2 regions of the Cellulomonas sp. P5_E12 genome follow, and region 1 is predicted to be linked to the other one. Evidence: predicted binding sites of a transcription regulator. Region 1 holds the regulator's gene; the other holds the start of a gene.
What was found. Region 1 encodes HrcA, which represses chaperone genes, less so after heat shock. Its sites were predicted from a motif close to TTNGCACTCGNNNNNNNCGAGTGCNAA; they were not measured.
Positions count from the first base shown of each region.

Region 2: the regulator HrcA is predicted to act here: its motif matches at 1,887-1,913, upstream of groES (co-chaperone GroES).

Region 1 covers NZ_JBFUMP010000013.1:21,475-25,920, forward strand. The annotation lists gene ACXJKA_RS12185 (hypothetical protein) at 1-660, shown strand, start outside; gene ACXJKA_RS12190 (DUF3097 domain-containing protein) at 706-1,563, opposite strand; gene hrcA (heat-inducible transcriptional repressor HrcA) at 1,713-2,735, shown strand; gene dnaJ (molecular chaperone DnaJ) at 2,818-3,945, shown strand; gene ACXJKA_RS12205 (16S rRNA (uracil(1498)-N(3))-methyltransferase) at 3,968-4,446, shown strand, end outside.
Region 2 covers NZ_JBFUMP010000041.1:8,843-13,288, forward strand. The annotation lists gene ACXJKA_RS19445 (glutamate--cysteine ligase) at 1-642, opposite strand, end outside; gene ACXJKA_RS19450 (THUMP-like domain-containing protein) at 642-1,823, opposite strand; gene groES (co-chaperone GroES) at 2,051-2,347, shown strand; gene ACXJKA_RS19460 (hypothetical protein) at 2,415-2,813, opposite strand; gene ACXJKA_RS19465 (WhiB family transcriptional regulator) at 2,965-3,261, opposite strand; gene ACXJKA_RS19470 (MerR family transcriptional regulator) at 3,529-4,443, shown strand.

The DNA.
Region 1 (4,446 bases):
TTCTCCTACGGGTGGCGGAAGTTCACGAGCCACGGCGGCCTGTTCATCGGGGCGGCGCTCGTGTGGTTCGTCGTCGCGGCCGTCGTGTTCACGGTCGTGGCGCTGATCTTCGGCGGCTTCGCCTCGCTGTTCGACCCGAACGGCCGCGGGATGGGCAGCGGCATGGGCATCGGACTGTCGTTCGGGCTGATCGTGTTCTACGCCGCGGTCGCGCTCATCGGCTACCTCATCCAGGCCGCGTTCATCCGGGCTGCGCTGACCGTGACCGAGGGCCGCGAGCTGTCCTTCGGCGACTTCTTCAAGTTCGTCGACGCCGGACCGATCGTCCTCACCGCGCTGCTGCTCACAGCGATCGGCGTGGTGCTCAACCTCATCCCGTTCTTCGGCGGGCTGGTGTCTCTCGTCGTGAACTTCCTGCTGCTGTTCACGTTCTGGTTCGTGATCGACAAGCACCTGACGCCCGTCGACGCGATCAAGGCGAGCTACCAGCTCATCACCGCGAACCTGTCGACGACGATCCTGTTCTACCTGCTCAGCCTGGTGATCCTGTTCGCCGGCGCGATCTTGTGCGGCATCGGGCTGCTCGTGGCGGTGCCCGTGGTGCTCGTCGCGACGGCGTTCCTGTTCAAGCGGTTGCTGGGCGACCCGATCGCCGCCTGACCCGACAGACGGTGCCCGGCCACCCGCGAGAGTGGCCGGGCACGGTCACGCCGTGACGAAGTCGATGAGCTCCTCCACGCGACCCAGGAGGCTCGGCTCGAGGTCGGCGTAGCTGCCCACGGAGCGCAGGATGCGCTGCCAGGCGCGGGCGACGTCGGCCTGCTCGTCGGCGGGCCAGCCCAGCTCCCGCAGGATGCCGTGCTTCCACTCCGTGCCGCGCTCGATGACCGGCCACGCGGACAGCCCCAAGCGCTCGGGGCGGACGGCCTGCCACACGTCGACGTAGGGGTGGCCGAGGACGAGCACGGAGCCGGCGGGCGTCCCCCGGACCGCCTCGGCCGCGATCCGGCTCTCCTTCGACCCGGCGACGAGGTGGTCGACGAGGACGCCGACGCGGCGGCCCGGTCCCGGGGAGAAGTCGCGGAGGGCGTCCGCGAGGTTGTCGACGCCGTCGAGGAGCTCGACCACGACACCCTCCAGCCGCAGGTCGTCACCCCAGACCTTCTCCACCAGCTCCGCGTCGTGCTTGCCCTCGACCCAGATCCGGCTGCCGCGGGCGACGCGGGCGCGGGCGTCGTGCACCGCGACCGAGCCCGACGCGGTGCGGGTGGGGCGCACGGGCGCGGCAGCGCGGACCGGGGCCGTCAGCGCCACCGGCTCGCCGTCGAGCCAGAAGCCCCGGCCCAGCGGGAAGGTGCGGGTGCGGCCGCGCCGGTCCTCGAGCACGACCACGTGCTGGCCGCCCGACTTCTCGACCCGGACGACGGCGCCGACCCATCCCGTGGTGACCTCCTCGACGACCAGGCCGGTCTCGGCGGGCTGCGGGCGGCTGGTGCGGGCGGGCCGGTGGTGCGTCGAGGCGGAGCCCCCGAGCACGTCCGAGCCGTAGCGGTCGTCGTTCACCCGGGCAGCCTAGGTGCGGGCGCGAGCGGTGCGGTCGAGGCGCGCAGCGGCCGCCCCGTGGGTGTCGGCTCCGCGGCGTAGCATTGGCACTCCCGTGCGCGGAGTGCTACCCGCTGGGACCATGGCGGCGCGACGACGAAGGAGGCGACATGAGCGAGGACCGACGGCTGGACGTGCTGCGGGCGATCGTCGAGGACTACGTCGCCACCAAGGAGCCCGTGGGCTCGCGCGCGCTGGTGGAGCGGCACTCGCTCGGCGTCTCGCCGGCCACGATCCGCAATGACATGGCCGCGCTCGAGGAGGGCGGCTACATCGCCCAGCCGCACACGTCGGCGGGTCGTGTGCCGACGGACAAGGGGTACCGGCTCTTCGTCGACCGCCTCTCCACCGTCAAGCCGCTGTCGAGCCCCGAGCGGCGTGCCATCGGCGCGTTCCTCGAGAGCGCGCAGGACCTGGACGACGTCGTGGACCGGGCGGTGCGCCTGATCGCGCAGCTGACGCAGCAGGTCGCGGTCGTGCAGTACCCGTCGCTGCGGCGCTCGGCGCTGCGGCACGTCGAGCTCGTGCCCGTCGGGGCGCGCCACCTGCTGGTCGTGCTCATCACGGACACCGGGCGGGTCGAGCAGCGCACGTTGGAGCTCGCGTCCGACCTCGACGAGTCCGTGGTCGCGCGCCTGCGGTCCCGCCTGAACGTCAGCGCGGCCGGCCGGCGCCTGTCCGAGCTCCCGGTGGCGCTCGGCGAGCTCACGGACGCGTTCGCGCCCGCCGACCAGGCGCTCGTCGAGGCCGTCATCGCGGTGGTCGAGGAGACCCTGGCGCAGGAGAGCGAGGAGCGCGTCGTGCTCGCCGGCACCGCGAACCTCGCCCGCGTCGGCGGGACCGACGTCCGGTCGATCGGCCCGGTCCTGGAGGCGCTGGAGGAGCAGGTCGTGCTCCTGCGGCTGCTCTCCGAGATGGCCGAGGACTCGGCGACGGTGTCCGTGCGCATCGGCCGGGAGAACCAGCACGACGGGCTGTTCGAGACGAGCTTCGTGACCACCGGGTACGGCGACGAGGGTGGCGGCTCGGTGGCGCGGGTCGGCTCGATCGGCCCGCTGCGGATGGACTACCCCGGCACCATGTCGGCGGTCCGCGCCGTGGCGCGCTACCTGACCCGCATCCTCGCGCAATGACCGGCACCGTGACCCGCCCGAAGACCCGCCCGATGACCTGCACGCACCTGTCCACGACAGCTGGAAGTGAGCACCCCCTCTCGTGACCGACTACTACGAGGTCCTCGGCGTCCCGCGTGACGCCAGCCCCGAGCAGATCAAGAAGGCGTACCGCAAGCTCGCGCGCGAGCACCACCCCGACGTCGCGGGCGCGGACGCCGGCTCCGAGGACACGTTCAAGGACGTGTCGCGCGCGTACGACGTCCTCGGCAACCCGGAGAAGCGCCGCGCGTACGACCTCGGCGGCGACCCGTCCTCGCCCGGCGGCGGCATGGGCGGCGGGTTCGGCTTCCAGGACATCTTCGAGACGTTCTTCGGCGCCGCGACCGGCGCCGCGGCGCAGCGGGGACCGATCCCGCGCGCCCGGCGCGGGCAGGACGCGCTCGTGCGGCTCGACCTGGACCTCGCGGACGTCACGTTCGGCGTCCACAAGGACGTGCCGGTGGACACCGCGGTCGTCTGCCCGACGTGCAGCGGCTCGTGCTGTCGGCCCGGCACGTCGCCGCGCACCTGCGAGGTGTGCGGCGGTCGGGGCTCGGTCCAGCGTGTCGCGCGGTCCTTCCTCGGGCAGGTCATGACGACGCAGCCGTGCGCCGCGTGCCACGGCTTCGGCACCGTCATCCCCGAGCCGTGCACCGAGTGCTCGGGCGAGGGCCGCGTCCGGTCGCGCCGCACGCTCAGCGTGGACGTGCCCGCGGGCGTCGACACCGGTACGCGGATCAAGCTGACCGGCCAGGGTGAGGTCGGGCCCGCCGGCGGTCCCGCCGGTGACGTCTACCTCGAGGTGCGCGAGCGCAAGAACGACACGTTCGTGCGGCGCGGCGACGACCTGCACGCGACGCTCGAGGTCCCGATGACCGCGGCGGCCCTGGGCACGGTTCTCACGCTCGACACCCTGGACGGCGCGCGCGAGGTCGACCTGCGACCGGGCACGCAGCCCGCCCAGGTCGTCACGATCAAGGGCCTCGGCGTCGGACACCTCCACGCGGCCGGGCGCGGCGACCTGCACGTCCACGTCGAGGTGCAGGTGCCGACCGCGATGGACGACGAGCAGGCCGAGCTGCTGCGCCGGCTGGCGGCCCTGCGGGGCGAGGAGCGTCCGGAGGCACGGCTCGCCGCGTCGAACACCGGCGTCTTCGCCAAGCTGCGCGACAAGCTCTCGGGCCGCTGAGCATGACGGCGCCAACCGCGTCATGAGCGCGCCCGTCTTCCTGGCCGAGCCCGGATCGCTCGACGCCGTCGCCGACGGCGGCACGTACCTGCTGGGTGGCGCCGAGGGGCGCCACGCCGGGGTCGTGCAGCGCCGGGTCGCCGGTGAGCGGGTGGACGTCGTCGACGGCGCGGGCGTGCGCCTCGTCGGGATCGTCGGCTCCGTCACGCCCGACGGTGTGCTCGTGCAGGTCCAGCAGCGCGTGGTCGAGCCGGCGGCCGACGTCGCCCTCGTGCTCGTGCAGGCGCTGGCCAAGGGCGACCGCGACGAGATGGCGATCGAGGCGGCCACCGAGGTGGGCGTCGACGCGGTGGTGCCGTGGCAGGCCGAGCGCTCGATCGTCGTCTGGCGCGGCGACCGGGCCGCGAAGAGCCGGGCGCGCTGGCTGGGGACCGTGCGAGCGGCGGCGAAGCAGTCGCGGCGCGCCCGCGTACCCGACGTCGAGCTCGCGCTCGACGGCCG
Region 2 (4,446 bases), on a different contig from region 1:
GCCCACGTACTGCTCGAGCTGCGACCACTGGTCGAACCCGGGCGGCAGACCCGCCGTGGGCAGCTGCTGGAAGAGCAGGGCCCTGTTCGACGCGTAGCCCGTGTCCTTGCCGCCCCAGAACGGGGACGACGCCGACAGCGACTGGATGTGCGCGAAGACGGTGAGCATCGCCCGGGAGATCGGCAGCACCTTGTCGCGGTCCTCGATGCCCACGTGCACGTGCACGCCGTAGATGAGCATCTGCCGGCCCCACCACTGCGTGCGGTCGATCAGCGTGGCGTAGCGCTGCTTGTCGGTGACCCTCTGCTGCGCCCACTGCGCGAACGGGTGCGTGGCGCTGCCCATCAGCTCGATGCGCAGCGGCTCGGCGGCGGCTCCCACCTCGTCGAGCGCGCGCTGCAGGTCGCCGGTCGCCTCCGCGATCGTGCGGCACTTGCCGGAGCGGATCTCGACGGTGTTGAGCAGGAGCTCCTGCGTGATGTGCGGGTGCTCGGCACCGTCCGCCGGACGGACCGCCGCGAGGATCGCCTCGGCCGCCTGCCGCAGGTCCCCGGAGTCGGAGTCGACGAGCCCGACCTCCCACTCGATCCCCACGGTGGACCGCTCCGACCGCGCGAACGGCAGAGGGACCGGCGCGGCCATCAGGCGGGCTCCACCACGAGCACCTGCTGGCTGCCCGCGACGCGCGTGAGGATGATCGTGCCGGTCGCGCTGCCCCGCAGGTCGAGCTGGCGGCGCAGCTGCTCGGGGACCACGGCCGTGCCGCGCTTCTTGATCGTCAGCTTGCCCACGTCCCGCTCTCGGAGGTAGGTGCGGAGCCGCTTCAGGCCGAACGGCAGCACGTCGAGCACCCGGTAGGCAGTCGCGGAGGGCACGGGCACGAGGGCGTCCGACGTCACGTAGGCGATCGAGGCGTCGACGAGCCGGCCGCGCACCTGCGCCGCGACCTCGCCGACCAGCCCCGCGCGGATCACCGCGCCGTCCGGCTCGTAGAGGTAGCCGCCGACCGCGCCGGTCGGCGGCCGCTCGTCGGAGGTCTGCTCCACCACGTGCGCATCGCCGTCGCGCAGCACCAGGGCCGAGCGGCCGGGTCCCTCGGGGGCGAGCGGCCCGAACCAGAGCCCGACCTCGACCACGTCGCCGTCCGACGAGACCCACTGGGCGTGGGCGTCCTGCGGCAGCGCCGCGTGGGGGATGCCCGGACCGAGCTTAAGGCCGAGCGCCGGGATCGTCTCGCGGACCGCCAGGACCGCGTCCAGCGACGGCTCGTAGGCGGCCGGGTCGAACACGCGGCTGCCCGCGGAGGTCCGGCGGGCGGGGTCGGCGTAGACCCCGTCGACGCCCTCCGCCACGAGGTCCAGCGCGAGCCCGTCGCCGTGCCGTACCGCCGCGTCGGGGAAGTGCCGCAGGTTCACGGTCGCGATCGCGGCCGTGGCCTCGTCGACGTCGGTGGCCAGGACGCGCAGGCCGATGCCCGCGAAGGCCATGGCGTCGGCGCCGATCCCGCTGGTGAGGTCCGCGACCAGGGTGCAGCCGGCGTCGCGGAACCGGCGGGCGTGGTGGGCCGCGACGGTGAGGCGGGTCGCCTGCTCGAGGCCCGAGGCGGTGAACAGCATCCCGTCGGCGAACGTGCCGAACTTGGCGGCGGCCTTGGCGCGCAAGCGCGACTGTGTGAGGGCCGCGGCGACGAGCGCCGGGTCGATGCCGTCGTCGCGCAGGCGCTCGGAGAGCGCCATCGTGCGCGACTCGTCGTACGGCGGCAGCGCCGACAGCAACGCCCAGCCCGCGGGGCTGAGCAGCTGGGTGATGCCGTCGCTGTCCATGCCGCGATCCTCGCACGCAGCGGCGCACCGAGGGGCGGATCAGCGGCGGATCCGCACGGCTCGCTGGCACTCGCCTTGACCGAGTGCTAACCGCTTCCTAGAGTGATGGCTGGCACTCTCCCGGTGAGTGTGCCAGCTGCGCTCCGGATCACGGCACCCGCGACGACGTGGTCCGACAGCGCGCACGAACCTCAGAGAACTACTCACATGCGAAGGGGAGGTCCGCTGTGTCGGTCTCCATCAAGCCCCTCGAGGACCGGATCGTCGTCAAGACGCTCGAGGCAGAGACGACGACCGCTTCCGGTCTCGTCATCCCGGACAGCGCCAAGGAGAAGCCCCAGGAGGGCGAGGTCCTGGCGGTCGGTCCCGGCCGTGTCGACGACAACGGTGTCCGGATCCCGCTCGACGTCGCCGTCGGCGACAAGGTCATCTACTCGAAGTACGGCGGCACCGAGGTCAAGTACTCGGGCGAGGAGTTCCTCATCCTCTCGGCCCGCGACATCCTCGCGATCGTCGTCAAGTGATCTGAGGGGCGCTCGCGCCCCGCACGAGACGGACCCTCACGGCACTGCCGTGGGGGTCTCTCTCGTCTCAGGCCTCGGCGCACCCGAGGGGGTCGGCGCTCGTCACGGTGTCGGGGCACACCTGGTGGGTCCACGCCGGCCCGTCGCCGCCGAAGGCGTCCTGGCTGCTGTCGGTGAACACCTCGAGCCCGTCGATGCCCGGCCCGACCCGGAAGTACGTGGTGATCGGGTCGCCCTCGGTCGTCGGGGACGTCACGACGAGCTCGGCTCCGGCTCGGGCGTCGGCCTCGTCGAGGCACTGCCACGCCTCGGCGGGGATGGTCTCGCCCTGCGCGATCTCGAGCTCGCCGCAGGACGGCAGCGCCGCGCGGCTGGCGAAGCTCTCGGGTGGGACGTCCTCGCCCGCGCCGCAACCGGCCAGGACCAGGGCGCTCGCGGCCAGCGCGACGAGCCGTCGTGCGCGCACCCGGTCCTCCGCTTCGAGTAGTCACTCGAGTGTGGCGTGCGGAGGGGCGGTCGACGAGGGGGTTCACCCGCGCGGGTTCGTCGGCGCACGAAAAGAGCCCTCCCCTCTCGTCGTGCCGAGTGGGGAGGGCTCTGCTCGTCGGTGCGGGGTGTCAGCCGACCCGGCTGGCGCGGCCGCGCTGCGCGAGGATGGCGGCGCGCTCGTCCTCGGACAAGCCGCCCCACACGCCGTAGGGCTCGCGGACGGCGAGCGACTGCTCGCGGCACTCCTTGAGCACCGGGCACGTGGCGCAGATCGCCTTGGCCGCCTCGGCGCGGCGCCGGCGGGCCGAGCCACGCTCGCCCTCGGGGTGGAAGAAGAGGTCCTGGTCCTCATCACGGCAGGCGCCGTCGAACTGCCACTCCCACAGGTCCATCACCGGTCCGGGAAGGCGCGAGATCTCGGCCATGAGTTCCTCCTCAGTCGTTCCGTCGCACCGCTGGTGGGCGGCTGCGGCGGGAAAGTCGTGAACACGGGATGCGAGTACGACTTGCGCTTCTTGCAGTTCCGTACGGGGTGACGCGTTGGTGAGGACGTTACAACCGCGCCAGAAGTTGTTCAAGACCGTGTCGCACATTCGGGTGATGAAGCGATTGCCGATGAACTGCCAGGTCGGCGTGTCGCGCCGCGACACGCCTGAACGGTCCGAGTCGCATCGGACTGGCAGAATCGCGCCATGGTGACGCACGAGGGCGATGAACCGGCGGGACCGCCGGCGCCAGCCTTGGCCGTCGCCGCGGTGGCACGTCGGCTCGGGGTGGCCCCCGCGACGCTGCGGACCTGGGACCGCCGGTACGGGCTCGGTCCGTCCGAGCACTCGGCGGGTGCCCACCGCCGCTACTCGGCCGTCGACGTCGAGCGGTTGCTCGTGATGCGACGGCTCACGCTGGACGGGGTGGCGCCGGCCGAGTCCGCGCGGATCGCGCTCGCGACCGACGTCTCTGCGGCGCCCGCCCGCAGCGCCCGCGACGGCACGCCCACGCCGACGGCCGTCGTCGACGCCGCCCTCGCGGGGGACGTCGACCGGTGCGGTCGGCTGCTCGCGCTCGAGCCGGCAGCCGACGTCGTCGCGTGGTGGACCACTCTGGTCGAGCCTGTGCTTGCCGCGCTGGCCCGCCGGACCGTGGTGGACCCACCCGGGGTCGACGCGGTCGCCGCGGTGCAGGCCGGGGTCCTCGCCGCGCTCCGCGTGCGCTCGGCTCCGGGGCCGGGCGCCAGCCGACCCGTCGTCCTCGTCCTCGTCGCACCGCGGGAGGCCCGGCCGCTCGTCGCGCACGCGCTGGCCGGCGCGCTCGCCGCGCAGGGGGTCGACGCCCGGATCGTCGGCGGACCGGTGGGGGCGCACCATGCCGTCGAGCTGTCCGCCATGACCCGCGCCCGCGCCGTGGTGACGCTGGGGGAGCGGGTCGACGCGGACCTCGAGGTGGTAGACCGGCTCGCGCACGACCTGCCGGACCTGGCGCAGTTCGTCATGGTCCCCGACGGTGCCGCACAGGCCGTCCCGCTCGGGCGCTCGGTGCACCGCGCCCGCACGTTCACCGGCCTCCTGCACGAGGTTCTCGCGGTCGCGACTGCCGGTGTCGAGCGCTGAACG